3 regions of the Parasphingorhabdus sp. NYA22 genome follow, and region 3 is predicted to be linked to each of the others. Evidence: predicted binding sites of a transcription regulator. Region 3 holds the regulator's gene; each other region holds the start of a gene.

Region 1 (5,621 bases), 1.0 Mb from region 3:
GAGATGGCCATAGGCGCTGTAGGAAAACCCCGAAAGCTTGGCCGCCTTGTCGCGCGACTTGCGGCGCCAGGCGGCCACCCGTGCTGGCGTGGGCCGGTCGAGGAAGAAGGTGCGTCCGAACAGGCTCTCGACATGTTGCTCGACTTCGCCGCGCAAATTCTCGGTGATCAGCCGCATCTGGGTGATCCGGTTCGATCGTCCGGCAATGGCGTTGAGATTGTCGCGGATCGGCTGTTCGCGGGGAATATTCGAGATCGCTCCGAAAATCGTAGAAAAGAAACCGGGCAGCGCTTCATCGTCGGCTTCCTGTGCCGCTTGCAGGCGCTGCGTTGCCTTGTCGCTTTTCGCTACGTCGAGATCGGGGCGCGGGTCGATATAAACGAACCGTCGGTCGACTTCGCGTTTCGCCGGCCGGTTCTTCAAAGCCTCGATCGCTTGGGCAAAGGGTGCGTTTGCAAGGACCGAACCGTCGATCAGCACCGTATCCTCCGCTGTTCCGGCCCGAAACTGGTTGGGCAATATCCGCTTGAGAAAGGCCGAACGGCCCTCCCAGACATAGTCATGCTCGGCCAACAGCCCGTCCAGCTCCCGCACCGTGAAGGGTGGGAAAGCGCCCGGGAAACTGGCGGTGGCCCGGCCGGCAAAGGTCAGGGCCGCCGGATCGGCAATCGCGTCATCTCTCTTGCCTCGGGTCGAGAAACCGATGGTGATGCGATGCTCCATCTCGAGCGCTTCGGGCGGGCTGTGCAATTGCAGCTTTTCCGGATGGCCGACAAAATCGGTAACCGTGACGAACAGGTCGAGCGGCTGGCCCGGCGGCAACAGCCGCGGCCCGCGTTCCGTCGCCCGGACTGCTGCCAGCGCATCCCAGATCAGGCCGCTGAACACCTTGCCGCCGAAGGGCGGGGCAAACCAGCGCGCGCGGACAAAGCGCGAGAGTTTCATCTTGACCTCTTCGCGGGCTTCCTTGGATACGGTCTGCTCCACCGCACCGCCCTTGCGGCCCAGCGCCATCCAGGCAATCGGCTCGGCCCAGAATTTGGAGAAACGCGACAAAGGTCGCGCATCGGGATCGAGCAGCTTGTCGACATCGGCGGTATCAAGCCACAAGTCGGTCAGCGGATCGAGCGACTGGCCCGACAGGATCGCCTGCGACAGGAATATCCCGTTGATTCCGCCAGCGCTCGCTCCGGAAATAATGTCCGGCAAGATCCGGAGCCTCGTGCCGGTTTCCTGCTCCAGCCATTCCAATATGTCATAATAGATGCCGCGACTGCACTGGTCGACCCGCGCGCCATCGTGAAAATCCCGGCTTGCCTGCGCCAGCTTCCAGATTTCCTTGGTGATGCCGTGCATATAAATGGCCAGACTTACGCCGCCATAGCAGATCAAGGCCAGTCTGAGTTCTTTCTGCCGCATGGCTTTTAACTACAGGATGGCGGGGAGGGCGCAACCTGTAATGCGTTGCTTAGTAATTGTGGAGCGAAGTCGTTCGATACGCCTCTCGCTTTTCCATTTCAAACTCGCTTTCCTACACCAGCACCTCTCTGCTAAACCAGAGCCATGAACCGGCATCACCCTGATCACACGAGCAAGAGCGATCTTGCTCGTGTCTTCGCGCGCGCCCTCTCAACCTGGAATCATTTTCTCATTTAGGGGGTGTGACCCGTGTGACCCTGTTGTAATTTTTGATGTAAAACCACTGGCGTTCCTTATTTGTTCTGGTAGATAAACCGCATGGCCAAACCGAAGAAAAAATATGTCTGTCAGAATTGCGGCTCGATCGCGCATCGCTGGGAAGGGCAGTGCGGTGATTGTGGCGAGTGGAATACGCTCGTGGAGGAAGCGGGCGAAACGGTGTTTGCTTCCAAGCATAATCTGCAGACCGGCGGACGCGAAGTGCGTCTGGTCGGGCTGGATAGCGAGATCGCGCTGCCGGACCGCAAAAAGACCGGCATCGCCGAATTTGATCGCGCCGTCGGTGGCGGGCTGGTGGCCGGATCGGCGACGCTCATGGGCGGCGATCCGGGAATCGGGAAATCGACATTGTTGCTGCAAGTTTCTGCGCGCTTGGCCGAGGCGGGGCTTTCGGTGGCCTATATTTCCGGCGAGGAAGCGGCGGATCAGGTACGTTTGCGGGCGAGGCGTCTGGGGCTGGGCAAGGCACCGGTTAAACTGGCATCTGCAACTTCTGTCCGCGATATTCTCACGACATTGGGCCGCGATGCGCCGGATTTTGTCGTGATCGATTCGATCCAGACCATGCACAGCGATCTGATCGAAGGCGCGCCGGGGACCGTGAGCCAGGTGCGCGCCTCGGCGCAGGAAATCATCAAGTTTGCCAAGGAACATGGCACGATGGTCATGCTCGTCGGCCATGTCACCAAGGATGGCAATATCGCTGGTCCGCGCGTGCTCGAACATATGGTCGACACCGTGATGAGTTTCGAGGGCGAGCGCAGCCATCAATATCGCATCCTTCGCGCGATCAAGAACCGCTTCGGCGGGACTGACGAAATCGGTGTTTTTGCGATGGAAGAGAAAGGCCTCACCGAAGTGGCCAATCCATCCGCCCTGTTCCTGACCGATCGCAGCGAGGAAGTCACCGGAGCGACCGTCTTCCCGGCGATGGAAGGCACACGGCCGGTACTGGTTGAGATTCAGGCGCTGACGGTCCGGCTGGCGAGCGGCGCAACCCCTCGGCGTTCCGTTGTCGGATGGGACAGTTCGCGGCTGGCGATGATCCTCGCGGTTCTGGAGGCGCGCTGCGGGCTGAGCTTCTCCGGTGCTGAAGTCTATCTCAATGTTGCGGGTGGCTATCGTCTCACCGATCCCGCCGCCGATCTGGCGGTAGCGGCGGCGTTGATCTCCGCCCATGCCGAACGTCCGATGCCCAGCGATGCCGTGATATTCGGCGAAATTGCGCTGTCCGGAGAGATTCGACCGGTCTCGCGCACGCCGCTTCGCCTGAAAGAAGCATCGAAGCTCGGATTTGACCGCGCGCTGATACCGGCGTCGGGCGAAAAAAGCAGCGATAGTATGAAGAAGCTGCAATTTGCCAAACTCGCCAATCTCGTTGACCATATGCTCGAGCGTGACTAGCTAGAGCCGATGACCGGTCTCGACATATTTGTACTGATTTTAATGGGCGGGGCTGCGGTCCTCGGTTTCCTCAGGGGATTCGTTCAGGAAGCGCTGTCGCTCTTCGTCTGGATATTGGTAGTGGTCGGCGTCCGGATGCTGCACACGCCGATTTACGAGCGGCTGATCAGTCCGGTGGGCAGCGAGAGCGGTGCCTCTGTGCTGGCTTTCGCATCGATTGTCATTGTCACTTATGCGCTGGGTCGCTGGGTCGCCCGAGCCATAGGCAGTAAATCGCGGAAATCCGTTCTCGGTCCCATCGATCGCGTGCTCGGCTTCGGCTTTGGCATGATCAAGGGGCTGATCGGTGCCACCTTGCTCTATTTGCTGGTGGTTCTGGTTTATGACACCATCTATGGGGCGGACGAACCGCGGCCGGAATGGCTCGCTGAATCCCGCACCTATCCGCTGCTTAACGCGAGCGGAAAATCGATGGTCGATTTCGTTGAGGAACAGCGGAAATCGAGCGATGAGCCGACGGTAGCGGATCAATGAGCGGGGCGCTTTACACGCGCGAGATTTTGCGTCTTGCGGTCTCTATCCCGCATCAGCAAAGGCTGGAGAAGCCGGATGGCACCGCAGAACTGCGATCCAAAACATGCGGCAGCAAGGTCGCGGCAGACGTGATGGTTACCGATAGCGGTAGCCTAAAGGATCTGGGCTTTGAAATTAGCGCCTGCGCACTGGGACAGGCATCCGCTGCCATATTGGGCGCGCAAGCCATCGGCAAGTCGGCCAGTGATATCGGTGCCGTCCGAACCAATCTGGCAGCATTTCTGACCGGCTCAGGCGAGTCGCCGGGAGAATGGCCGGATATGGACAAGTTGGCAGCCGCCCGGGAGCACAAGGGTCGCCATGCCGCGATATTACTTCCCTATGACGCAGTGATCGCTGCATTTGCAGACGCTGCTGCCAAGCAAGAGGCAGTCTGATCCATGGAACCTGAAACCCATATGGCCGACCTGCTGTTGGGCGGTTTTGTCATGCTCGGCGCTGCCTTGGTCATGGTGCTGATCTTCCGGCGCTTCGGCATCGGCGCGGTGCTTGGCTATCTGATCGCCGGCGTATTGATCGGCCCGCACGGCTTTCAGTTGATCAGCAACGCCGGCACGATCCTGGAGTTTTCCGAAATCGGAATCATACTCCTGCTTTTCATCGTCGGACTGGAACTGGCACCGGCGCGACTCATGCGCTTGCGTCAGGCTATCTTCGGGCTCGGAATGAGCCAGGTCGTGTTGTGCGGAATAGCGCTGTTCCTGCTAATCATGGCCACAACTAACTTCACCCTTGCCGCATCCATCGCGATTGGCTTGCCACTGGCGCTCTCCTCGACGGCGCAGGTGCTTCCGATGCTGCAATCGTCCGGTAGACTGAATACGCCAACGGGAGAGAAGGCTTTCTCGATCCTCCTGTTTCAGGACCTGTCGATCATCCCGCTTCTCACCATCATCGCGGCATTATCGCGAGCACCACAGGACGAGGGCGGGCCGTCAGGATGGCTAACCGCGCTTTACGCAATATTGGCTATCGGCGGGCTGATTCTGGCCGGCAAATATCTGTTGCAGCCGTTGCTGAAGGTGATCGGCAGGATTGCCGAACGCGAATTGTTCATTGTCGCCGGTCTTGTGGCTGTATTCGGCGGTGCTGCGCTGATGGAATTCATCGGTCTGTCACCAGCTCTGGGTGCCTTTATCGCCGGTGTTATGCTGGCCAATTCTCCCTATCGCCACGAGCTGGAAGCCGACATCGATCCCTTTCGCTCTTTATTGCTCGGTTTCTTCTTTCTCGCGGTCGGCATGATGCTGGACGTCAATGTTGTAATGGAAAATCCCGGCTTTATCGTGGGCGCAGCCATCGCGTTGGTAACGGTCAAGATCGCGATTATTTTCGGACTGGGCAAGCTGTTCGGGATGGATACCAACCCGGCTCTGGCGATGGGCATGCTGCTCAGCCAGGGCGGGGAATTCGGCTTTGTGCTGTTTTCCGAGGCCGAAAAAGCGCTGTTGATCGAGCCGGAAGCGAGTAGCCTTTTCGGTGCGATCATCACGATTTCCATGGCAACCACTCCGTTTCTGATGCTGCTGGCGCGGCGCTTCAGCAACGGCGGAAGCAAGTCCTCGACCAATCTTGAAGACCCCGGCAACGCCGATCGTGCTTCGGTCATCGTTGTCGGACAGGGACGGTTTGGACAGACCGTATCGCAAATGCTGATGGCGGCAAAAATCCCGCTGACACTGATTGATATTAAACCCGACCAGATTGATGTTCACCAGCAATTCGGGGCGAAAGTCTTTTATGGCGACGGCACCCGTGTCGATCTCTTGCGCCGCGCCGGAGCGCATGAAGCGGATGCTATTGTTTTCTGCATGGACGATCCGGACTTTGGTCCCGAACAAGCGCGCGCGATCGTTCAATCCTTTCCGGAAACCAAGATGTTCGTCAGGGTATATGACCGCCGCCAGCTGATCGCACTTAAGGGG
Region 2 (5,621 bases), 220 kb from region 3:
GTATGATGGCGCGCGGTATAGCCGACATTATCGAGGTCATTATGCTTGCCGCCGGCGCGAACGCATTTCTGGCTCGATGTCGCGGTGGAATAAGAGCTCTTCTCCGCTCCGGTGAAGATATTCTTGAACGGGACCATCCCCGCATTGATGAACATCAGCGTCGGATCATTATAAGGAATGAGCGGCGACGAAGGGACGATCTCGTGACCTTCGGCCGCGAAATAGTCCAGAAAAGAGCGTCTTATATCATTGGTGGTTTGCATGAAATCGACTTAGGCGACCGATCTGCCGTTGACAATCCCGAGAATGGATCAAAACCTAATCCCGCCAGCAGGTCACGCGCGCGGCGTCCTCCTTCTCGGCGGATTGGCTGACGCCAATAGCAGCATAGCCTTCCAGACCTTCAATGTCCCGCGCCTGACCGAAGACGGGGAGATTCCATCCTCGCCCATTCCACACCGCGCGAACGTCTTCCGGCTTATCCTCGAAGATCAGTGAATAATTGGCAGGCCCCCGCTCGATGCCGAAATAGAGATGAACCCCGGCGAGTTTCAGCCCGTGCCAGTCGGCGGGTTCATCAAGCGCCAGTTGATGCTCGATATTTCCCGACACGGCTTGCAAGACGGATAGATCGATATCCTGACCAGCCATCATATCGACAATCTTCTGAAACGCGGCGTTGGGGCTGCAATCCGGCTCAAAATCAATCTCTTCTACCTGGAATATATCGCCGGAAGCCGCGAGCGGTCCCGAAGCGGACACAGCAACAGCGGAGAGTCCCAGAAGCAAAAGACCATCAAGCATAGGCGTAGGGGCCGCCTTTTTCGAGGGCAGTCTGATATTGCGGACGGGCGTGGATCCGCTCGAGAAATGCCATCAGATTGGGATAGCGCTCGTCCAGTCCGGCGCGGGACTGGCAGGCTTCGAGCGGGAAGCTCATCATGATATCGGCAGCCGTCAGTTCATCGCCGGCAAAATAGTTGCGGTCGGCCAGTTCGGTTTCCAGCCAGACCAGCAGGTCGGTGGTCATTTTGGCAACCGGCTTGCGCGCGGGCAAGCCGAGCAGGCCAAGACGGCCAACGACGAGCAGGCCATAGAGCGGCGGCATCATCGAACCCTCGGCAAAATGGAGATATTGATTATAGAGGCGCGCGCTCTTGGCGTCTTTCGGAGCACCCAGCTTGCCGCCAGCCTTCTTGACCAGATATTCGGCAATCACCGCGGTCTCGATAATCACTTCGCCGTCATCCTCGATCATCGGCGATTTGCCGAGCGGATGGATGGCTTTCAGGCTGTCCGGGGCTTTCTGGGTTTTGGGGTTCCGCTCGTAGCGCTTGATCTCGTAGGGCAGGCCAAGCTCCTCGAGCAGCCAGATGATCCGTTGCGAACGGCTGTTTTCGAGATGATGGAGGATGATGGTCATGGTGTTCCTTATCAGTGATTGATGTGCCTGGCCTTCGCTGACATCAGGAAGGTCATGATCCAAAAGAAACGAACCACCCAAAGGTCCCATACCTCGGGTGGTTCCATTTCAATCGATCAAAGACGGTAAAGCCGATAATCGATATCGAGCTATGCTACTCCGGTTGCGAGCCGTCCGGTTCGTTTTCGGATTCCTCGGCAACAGCTTCTGAAGGCTGTTCATTTTCTTGGGAATCGACAGTCTCTTCAGAATTGGCTTTTGCTTGTAAAAGGGCGGCTTCTTCCTCAGTTACAATCATTACAGGTTTGTCGGTCGATGTCATCAGGCCTCTTTTCATCAAAGACTTTTCAACATCATCACGAACCTTGTAATTATGCTCCGCGACGGTTGAGACGACTTCACCTTCTTTGCCGAGCAACACTGCTTCGTCTGTCGAACCGTCAGCCACGAGCCGGACATGCAGCGGGCGAGGATACAGGCTGTTTGACGCGCCATTGCTGGCATCAACGACACCGCCGATCAGACCACCCATCAAGATATTGCCAGCAGCGGCTCCTCCGGTGCGGCTTTGCACATATACATATTCAGATTTATAGCCATCGAGCACAAAATCTGCTCGATAATCATCCTTCCGCTTCAAGCTGAGCTCGCAGGGAGCGGTACAGCCAATGCCGCCGGTAAATTCGACGGTTGCACCGGATGGCTCCGAAGCAACCTGAATATCCTGACTAGTGCCATTGATAACCGTTGCACAGCCGCCAAGCCCCATTGGCAGCACTATCAGTGCCGCCATTGCTTTTATAGTTTTCATGTATTCCCCCACAAATGTCAGAATTGACGAGTAACTATTTCAATCAAAATTGATGTTGGCAAGTGACAATTTTGGATCAGCAAATATTGGAAGCCTTTTAGCCTCTAATTGGGTTTTATTTTCAGACACAAAAATGGGCCGTCCTTGATGTCGGGGGACAGAAGGACGGCCCTATGCCAGGGATCGCCTCGGGGGAGAGTGATCCGGCAAAACTCGTAATATTTCTATATCGTCGTGGCAGCGCCTGCCGGGTCACCAGAGGCGATGTTCAGATGAGAGCGGCGATCGTCGAGGCGGTGACAGTGGTCACCGCCTCGACGACAAAATCACCTATTTTTCATCATCATCATCGGCTTTGCCGATCGGACCCGTCATCATTTCCTCGGCTACGGCTTCCTGTTTGCCGCGAATCTGGTTTTCCAGCTTGGCCATCATCTCCGGATTCTCGAGAAGGAAGCGCTTGGAATTTTCACGGCCCTGCCCGATGCGAACCGAGTCATATGAGAACCAGGCACCCGATTTTTCGACGACGCCGGCTTTCACGCCGAGGTCGATAATCTCGCCAACCTTGGAAATGCCCTGGCCGTACATGATGTCAAACTCGACCTGCTTGAACGGCGGCGCGACCTTGTTCTTGACCACTTTGACACGTGTCGAGTTGCCGACAATATCGTCGCGTTCCTTGATCTGGCCGGTCCGTCTGATGTCGAGCCGTACAGATGCATAGAATTTCAGCGCATTACCGCCCGAGGTGGTTTCCGGATTGCCGTACATCACACCGATTTTCATGCGGATCTGGTTGATGAAAATCACCATGCACTTGGAACGGCTGATCGATCCGGTCAGCTTGCGCAGCGCCTGACTCATCAGACGCGCCTGCAGACCAACATGGGTATCACCCATTTCGCCTTCGATTTCAGCGCGCGGCACCAAAGCGGCAACCGAATCGACAACCAAGATATCAATCGCATTGGAACGCACCAATGTATCGACAATTTCCAGTGCCTGCTCGCCGGTATCGGGCTGGGAAATGATCAGCTCGTCGGTATTGACGCCCAATGCCTTGGCATAGACCGGATCGAGAGCATGTTCCGCGTCGACAAAGGCAGCGGTGCCACCGTTTTTCTGCGCTTCGGCGATGACGTGCAAGGCGAGCGTGGTCTTGCCGGAGCTTTCCGGTCCGTAGACTTCGATCACGCGGCCTTTTGGTAATCCCCCGATTCCCAACGCGATATCCAGTCCCAGGCTACCGGTCGAGATAGCTTCAATTTCCAATGCCTTGCGCTGGCCCAGCTTCATTGCCGAGCCCTTGCCGAAGGCGCGATCGATTTGCGCCAATGCGGCGTCGAGCGCCTTTTGTCTGTCTGATGAGTTCAACTGATTATCCGATTCTACGACTTTTAAATTGCCGGCCATTTGCCTGTCCCCTTCGCTAAATGCTTAACCATCATCAATCAATGATTGTGATGATGTACCGCATTTGTTCTTATAGAACAAGGGGGGAACATAATTTTTTTGAGGCGAGGCTAATTTGTTGAAAATTAATTGAAATATCGCCGCTTTCTAGCCTTTCTTGGCATGTTCGGCCAAAGTCTCTCCGACCGCTTCCGCTATTTGTGCCACCGAAAAAGGTTTGGGCAGAAAATTCACCTTGTCGAGATCGATCGACTTGCGCAGTTGCTCCTCGGCATAGCCGGACATGAAAAGGATCGGCAGGTCCGGATAATTTTTCCGGACATGTCTCGCCATGGTCGGGCCGTCCATATTGGGCATCACCACGTCGGAAACGATCAGGTCGAACTGCTGCTCCTTGTCGGCCTGCACCGCGAGCAGTCCCAGCGCTTCCTCGCCCTCGCTGGCCGTCACAACCGTATAGCCCTGACGGGTCAGAGCCCGCTCCGCCACGGCGCGCACCATATCCTCGTCCTCGACCAGCAATATGTGGCCGCTGCCCCACAATTCCTTCTTGGCCGTCGCCTTGACCGGCAGCGAATTCAACGTCGCCCGATCGAGATCTTCCTTGGTCGGATGGTGAACCGGGAAATAGATCGAGAAGGTCGTGCCCTCGCCCGGTTTGGAATCGGCAAAAATATAGCCGCCGGATTGTTTGATGATCCCGTAAACCGTGGACAAGCCTAGCCCTGTCCCCTTGCCGACCGCCTTGGTCGTGAAAAACGGCTCGAAGATCTTGCCGATGACATGCGGCGGAATACCGTTCCCGCTATCGGAGAAGATCAACGCCGTATAGTCGCCCACCGGCAGAATATCGCTTTTCAGCGCGCGCACGTCGGATGCCACCACGGCCTGGGTCGAGATCGAAATCTTGCCGCCTTTGGGCATGGCGTCGCGGGCGTTGACACCCAGATTGATGATCACTTGTTCCAGCTGCCCGGGATCCGCGCGAACCAACCCCAGATTGCGGCCATGGCGCACTTCCAGCTCGATGGTCTCGTCGAGCAGGCGCTTGAGCAGGTTAGAGACATCGGCGACCACGTCCGGCAATTGCAACACTTGCGGCCGGAGTGTCTGCTGCCGCGAGAAAGCGAGCAATTGCCGGGTCAGGCCGGCCGCGCGGTTGCTGTTATTCTTGACCTGCTGGATATCGTCATAATCGCTGTCACCCGGCGCATGGCGCAACAGCATCAGGTCGCAATGGCCGATGATGGCGGTAAGAATATTGTTGAAATCATGAGCAACGCCACCGGCCAGCTGACCAACGGCCTGCATCTTCGTGGCCTGCGCCACCTGGCTTTTCAATTTCGACTCTTCGCTATTGTCGCGGATCGACAGCAGCACCGCCGCTTCGCCCAGTCCGCGAACGCCGGCAATGCCCAGCGCGACGGGCTCCTCGCCGCCATTGCGCAGCCGTACCGCCAGATCGCCCGCCAGTGGCGGACCGCTCGCATAGCGACGCACGGCATCGGAAACCGCCGATTTGTCGTCGCGGATCATCAGGTCGCCGGGATAGAGTGGCTGCTCCTTTTCCCCAATGCCGGCGGTTTTGGCAAAAGCCTCGTTGAGGAACAGGAACCGTCCGTCGCGATCCGTCAGGGCCAGACCCAGCGGCAGCAGCGACAGCATCGATTCCACCTGTTCCAGAGCCTTGCCGCGCTCGACCATTCCGCCATCATCGTCGATCAGCAGGATCAGCGCCGGACCCTTTTCCTTTTCCCGGTCGAGCGGCACATGGAAAAGACGCACCGGCGTACCATGCTGTCCTTCGCGTTCGAAAAAGATCGTGCCCTTGTCATCCGAACGCAGGAAATTGATGAAGTTACGACCGGCAATATTGGCATCGACCCGGCCGGTCGCGCGCAAGGCAAAGGCCTGATTGGATGCGCGTATGCGGCCTTCGCCGCCGATAACGCTGGCCAATATGCCGACTTC
Region 3 (5,621 bases):
AGCGCAAACCACTCGATCGCCTGTGCCCGGGAGATGATCTCGTCATCCCCGTGGCCCCAGCCGAGGCGCAGCAGATAGTTGAACATCGCGTCGGGCAATATGCCCATGTCGCGATAGGCGTCCACGCCCAGCGCGCCGTGGCGCTTGGACAATTTGGCGCCGTCATTGCCGTGAATCAGCGGAATATGCGCGTAAACCGGCTCGGCCCAGCCCATCGCCTTGATCAGCGCCAGTTGCCGGAAAGCATTGTTGAGATGGTCATCGCCGCGGATCAAATGGGTGACGCCCATGTCATGATCGTCGACAACCACGGCGAGCATATAGGTCGGCGTACCGTCGGAGCGCAGCAGGATGAAATCGTCAATCTCGCCATTCTGGACCGACACATCGCCTTGCACCATGTCGGCGATGGTGACCTTGCCGGCGGTTTCGGTTTTCAGGCGAATCACGAACGGCGCGCCTTCCGGGGCTTCCGAGGGATCGCGGTCGCGCCAGCGGCCATCATAGCGCATCGGCTTTTTCTCGGTCCGCTGCTTTTCGCGCATTTCGGTCAGTTCGTCGGGGGTAGCAAAACATTTATAGGCATTGCCCGATGCCAGCAGTTCGTGGGCGACTTCGGCATGGCGTTCGGCGCGTTCCGACTGGAACACCGTTTCGCCGTCCCAGTCGAGGCCCAGCCAATCAAGCCCTTCGGAAATCGCATCGATCGCTTCCTGGGTAGAGCGGGCCTTGTCGGTATCTTCGATCCGCAGCAGCGCTTTTCCGCCGTGATGGCGGGCGAACAGCCAGTTGAACATGGCGGTACGGGCACCGCCGATATGCAGGAACCCGGTCGGGGAGGGGGCAAAGCGGGTTACGACCATATTTGTCTCTTTCGGCTGTTCAGCATCATTTGAATTCACGCTTGCAAGGTCCCTGTGATAGGTATTTGAAATGCGGGATGGATTGAGCCCGAATGGCACCACAGGCACCGGTTCCGGTTCGACTGGCACCGCCCTTAGCACGCTGTTTCATCCCCGACAATTGTCTGATTTATGGCAGGGCGCGCAACTCTCCAAATTGATTGAAACGCAGCTCGAGAAGGAGCGGGACAAGCTTCCCTTATGGGTGCCGGTGGCGCTGGGCTGCGGCATTGCGTCCTGGTTCAATCTGGCCAATCCCGCCTGGTGGCTGGCCTTCATCAGCCTGTGCGGCGGCATTGCCCTGCTGGCCGTGGTGGCCGGAAGAGACACAAGAGCCGGCAAGGCTTTGTTCTGGTTCACGCTGCTGGCCGCCATCGGCTGCGCGCTGATCTGGTTTCGGTCGTGGAGCGTTGCCGCGCCAGTACTGGAGCGGCCGCTTGTCACCATTTTCAATGCCGAAATCGAGCGGGTCGAGCCGGTCCTGGCCCGCGATATGGTTCGTCTGACGCTGAGCACCGGCGATAATCCTGAGCTGCCGCCACGGGTTCGGGTCAATGTGCCGCTTGATCGGGCCGGTCCCGGTTTGCAGGACGGCGCGCTGATCCAGTTGCGCGCGCGTTTGATGCCACCGGCGATGCCGGCGCTGCCGGGCGCCTATGATTTTTCGGAACGGGCCTGGTTTCAGGGGCTGGGCGCTACGGGGCAAGCGCTGGGAGATGTCCGGATATTGCGTCCTGCCGATCCGATTTTCGCGCTGTCCCGATATCGGCAGCAGCTGTCGGCCCATGTCCAGTCGCAAATGGCGGGTGCTGCCGGGGCGATCGGTGCGACCCTGGCCACCGGCGATCGTGGTGCGATTGACGAAGCCGATGCCGAAGCGATGCGGCGCAGCGGACTGGCGCATTTGCTGTCGATTAGCGGCCTGCACGTGACCGCCGTCGTCGGCGCTATCTATCTGCTGGTGCTCAAGCTTCTCGCCTTGTCGCCACCGCTAGCGTTGCGCTTTCGATTGCCGGTAGTGGCAGCTGGTTGTGCTGCGCTGGCGGCGGTTGCCTATACGCTGATGACCGGGGCGCAGGTGCCGACGATCCGGGCCTGCGTCGCCGCCTTGCTGGTACTGGTCGCGCTGATGATGGGGCGCAGCGCGATCACCTTGCGGATGGTCGCAGCCGGGGCGCTGTTTGTCTTGATATTCTGGCCCGAATCGCTGGTCGGGCCGAGCTTCCAGCTGAGCTTTGCGGCGGTTACCGCGATCATCGCGCTGCACGAGCATCCGCGGATCAAGACTATGTTCATGCTGCGCGAGGAGAGCCTGCTGCGCCGCGCCGGACGGTTTATCTTTGCGCTGTTCCTGACCGGTCTGGTGGTCGAAATCGCGCTGATGCCGATCGCGCTCTACCATTTTCACAAGGCAGGGCTTTACGGCGCGCTGGCCAATATCATCGCCATCCCGCTGACGACCTTCGTGATCATGCCATTGGAGGCGCTGGCCCTGGTGCTGGATAGCGTCGGACTGGGCGCGCCGGTCTGGTGGCTCTGCGAACAGGCACTGGGCAGCCTGATCGCATTGGCCCATTTTGTCTCAAGCCGGCCCGGAGCGGTGACGATGTTGCCGACCATGAACGTGATCGCCTTCGGACTGGTGCTGCTCGGCGGCCTCTGGCTCTGTCTGTGGCGAGAGCGCTGGCGCTATTGGGGTGTGATCCCGGCAGTTATCGGGGCATTGCTCATCATCACAAACCGCGCACCGGATATCTATATCACCGGTGACGGCCGCCATGTCGGTATCCGCAACGATCAGGGAGAGCTGGCGATGCTCCGTACCAGCGGCGGAGACTTTATTCGCGACATGATCCGTGAAAATGCCGGCGTGGAGGGGAAATCGCAGGCGCTCGAAGACTGGCCGAATGCCGATTGCAACGCCGACAGCTGTCTGGTCACGATCCGTGCGGGCGAGCGGGACTGGCAGATATTGGCGACCCGCAGCGCTCACTATATTCCGTCCCTGGCATTGTCGGCCGCCTGCCGCCGCGCGGATATTGTGGTCAGCGAAAGACGGCTGCCGCAAAGCTGTGCGCCGCGCTGGTTAAAGGCCGACCGCAGCCTGCTGTCACAGGTTGGCGGCATGACCATCAATCTGGAAAACCAGCACATATCTGCCGCGCTAGGCTGGACCGGCAGGCATATATGGACCCGCTATCGCGCCGCTGCGACCGGAGGCGATGACAGCGGCAAGCGGGATCAGTAGCGGCGCAGCAATCCGGCCATCTTGCCCTGAATGCGCACTTCGCCTTCGCCATAAATCTGCGGCTCATAGGCGGCGTTGGCGGGGTCGAGGCGGATGCTTCGACCCTCCTTGCGCAGATATTTCAGCGTCGCTTCTTCGTCGTGGATCAAGGCCACGACAATCTCGCCATCGCGCGCGACTTCGGTTTTCTGGATCAGCGCGTAATCGCCGTCGAGAATGCCTGCGTCGATCATCGAATCGCCTGACACTTCCAGCGCAAAATGTTCGCCGGGGCCGAGCAGGGCGGCCGGGACGCTGAGCGCCGACTGGCCTTCCATCGCCTCGATCGGAGCGCCAGCGGCGATCCGGCCGTGCAACGGAATTTCCAGCACATCATTATTGGCAGCCGGAGCAGGATTGGAAATGACTTCGCGCACCGGTGTTTCCGGGTGCAGCGAGACAACATTGGAGGGCTCCGCTTCGTGCACGCCGCCTTCCGGCAGCTTCAACACTTCCAGCGCGCGCGCCCGGTTGGGCAGGCGGCGAATGAAGTGCCGCTCCTCGAGCGCACTGATCAGCCGGTGAATGCCCGACTTGGACTTGAGCCCGAGCGCTTCCTTCATTTCCTCGAACGAGGGAGAAACGCCGCTATCCTTCAGCCTGTCATCAATGAAACAGAGCAATTCATGTTGCTTTTGCGTGAGCATGTCCAAAATCCTGTTCAGGGAACGAATAAAGAACAATTATGAAACAAAACAGGTTAAGTCAAGCGGGAAGTGATTATCCCTCTTGCATACGTAACACCGAGCGACCCCTCCTTAAGCGGGGAGATGGGCGGTGATTAAGCTGGCTTTACTCTGCTTTTTTACGATCTTCCAAGGGGATGAAGTCCCTGCCAGTTACCTTCCGAGCACCTTTAGTAGTGGTAAGTGCATAACCCTCTGTAATTCGATCAATATCTCCGGACGGCAACTGGTAGCTACCGAAAATCCTAACGTACAACTCGTACCCAACTGGCAAGTCAGAGCCTGCGTTATTAATCTTCATAAACTCGGTTTGGCCTGGGAAAACCGTAGTGCCATTCGTGTCATCCAGTTCAGGAATTGGACTTGCATAAAAAACTGGTGGCATAGCAACGGAGTCTCCATCTTTCAAAAAGTTAGTGGCTGGAGTTTTCCCAATGTTCTTGAAGCACACGCTAATACTGCCATCTTCATTCATTTTAATGGCGTTGACTATCAACCATGGTCTTTGCGCATTCTGAGCAATTCTATTGGCTTCAAAGCCAGCATTAGCCGCGCGCCTAGCTTCCCAAAAAGTGTAAAAAACCAGACCAATACCAAAGAATCCTACGGCCATAGCTATTATAGTAGCTCGTCCAGTAGTGCGGCTCCACAAAGCGGCTTTTTGCTGTGCCTGAAGATCGTATTCTTTGCGACGTCCTTCGCGGGCTCGTTCTTGTTTCTCAAATATGCACTTATCGATCTCCGCAGACGAGATCATGGGGCATTCGTCTTCCACGCCTATGTAGGGGGATTGTGTGTAATCATGGGCATTTTCGGCTGCTTGATGGTCTATAGCGGCCTCTAGGTTTTGGGAAGATATCCACAACCAAGCACCTATAGCGATGCCAAAAAAGGCTATAATAGCCAATCCTAATTTGGATTTTGAAAATTCTGGGTCTTTCTTCACAACCGAGTTAAAACATCAATTTGCAGAAGAGTCCATCAACATGGTAGAACGCGATATGACCACACTTAAAGAAGCCCGACAAAAGGGCAAACTCAAAGAGTTCATCAAGGAACACGAAGCCGACCATGACGGCGACGAAGCCGCCATTGCGGCAACGCTTAGGTCAATGGTTGGTAAGTCGAAACCAGTTCCGAAAACATCGTCTCGGGACGGTGACGGCGATTGAAGCGATATTCCGCTTCCTTTGCATATTTCCAAAGGTGTTGCGGCGAAACGTGAATGTGAGTGCCAAAGATACCGCGCTTCAACTGTGACCAGAAACCTTCAATCCCGTTGGTGGTCGTGCCGGTAGGGCTAACCCACTGCTTCTCGCTGTGATTGACTGTCTTGTGCCAATATTTGTGACCCGTTCCGTCCAGACCAGCATAGCTCATGAAATCATCTGTGTGGATCTCGGTATGTGCCAGCACGTTGGCAACGATATGGCCCTGTAGCGTCGATTTGCGGCGATTAGGGATAACAACCGTCATGACTTCGCCGTTACGCTGCAACATACCCATGATCGCTGTCTTGCCGTCTTTGTTGCCCGGTCCGCCACCATGATTGACACCGCCGATATAGGTTTCGTCAACCTCAACGATTTTCATAAAGCCGCCTAGGGGGGTTTCGCCGTCTACATCGGCCATATGTTCACGGATAAGGCCAGCCATGCGCCATGCAGTCTTGTAAGTGACGCCTAGCTGGCGCTCCAATTCCTTGGCTGCAACGCCGTGGCGGGTGGTGGTGAACAGATAGATCGC

The links. The regulator LexA, encoded in region 3, represses DNA repair genes until DNA is damaged. The targets are predictions, from matches to a motif close to GTTCCNCNCTTGTTCT.
Region 1: the regulator LexA is predicted to act here: its motif matches at 1,708-1,723, upstream of radA (DNA repair protein RadA).
Region 2: the regulator LexA is predicted to act here: its motif matches at 3,725-3,740, upstream of recA (recombinase RecA).

The regions. Positions count from the first base shown of each region.
Region 1 covers NZ_OZ333477.1:2,758,826-2,764,446, reverse strand. The annotation lists gene ACWFTY_RS13245 (patatin-like protein) at 1-1,419, opposite strand, end outside; gene radA (DNA repair protein RadA) at 1,738-3,102, shown strand; gene ACWFTY_RS13235 (CvpA family protein) at 3,112-3,636, shown strand; gene ACWFTY_RS13230 (iron-sulfur cluster assembly scaffold protein) at 3,633-4,073, shown strand; gene ACWFTY_RS13225 (monovalent cation:proton antiporter-2 (CPA2) family protein) at 4,077-5,621, shown strand, end outside.
Region 2 covers NZ_OZ333477.1:1,528,617-1,534,237, reverse strand. The annotation lists gene alaS (alanine--tRNA ligase) at 1-263, opposite strand, end outside; gene ACWFTY_RS07430 (hypothetical protein) at 319-804, opposite strand; gene ACWFTY_RS07425 (glutathione S-transferase family protein) at 797-1,423, opposite strand; gene ACWFTY_RS07420 (hypothetical protein) at 1,578-2,234, opposite strand; gene recA (recombinase RecA) at 2,565-3,650, opposite strand; gene ACWFTY_RS07410 (response regulator) at 3,798-5,621, opposite strand, start outside.
Region 3 covers NZ_OZ333477.1:1,748,957-1,754,577, forward strand. The annotation lists gene gltX (glutamate--tRNA ligase) at 1-863, opposite strand, end outside; gene ACWFTY_RS08455 (ComEC/Rec2 family competence protein) at 934-3,150, shown strand; gene lexA (transcriptional repressor LexA) at 3,144-3,836, opposite strand; gene ACWFTY_RS08465 (hypothetical protein) at 3,982-4,821, opposite strand; gene ACWFTY_RS08470 (IS1595 family transposase) at 4,980-5,621, opposite strand, start outside.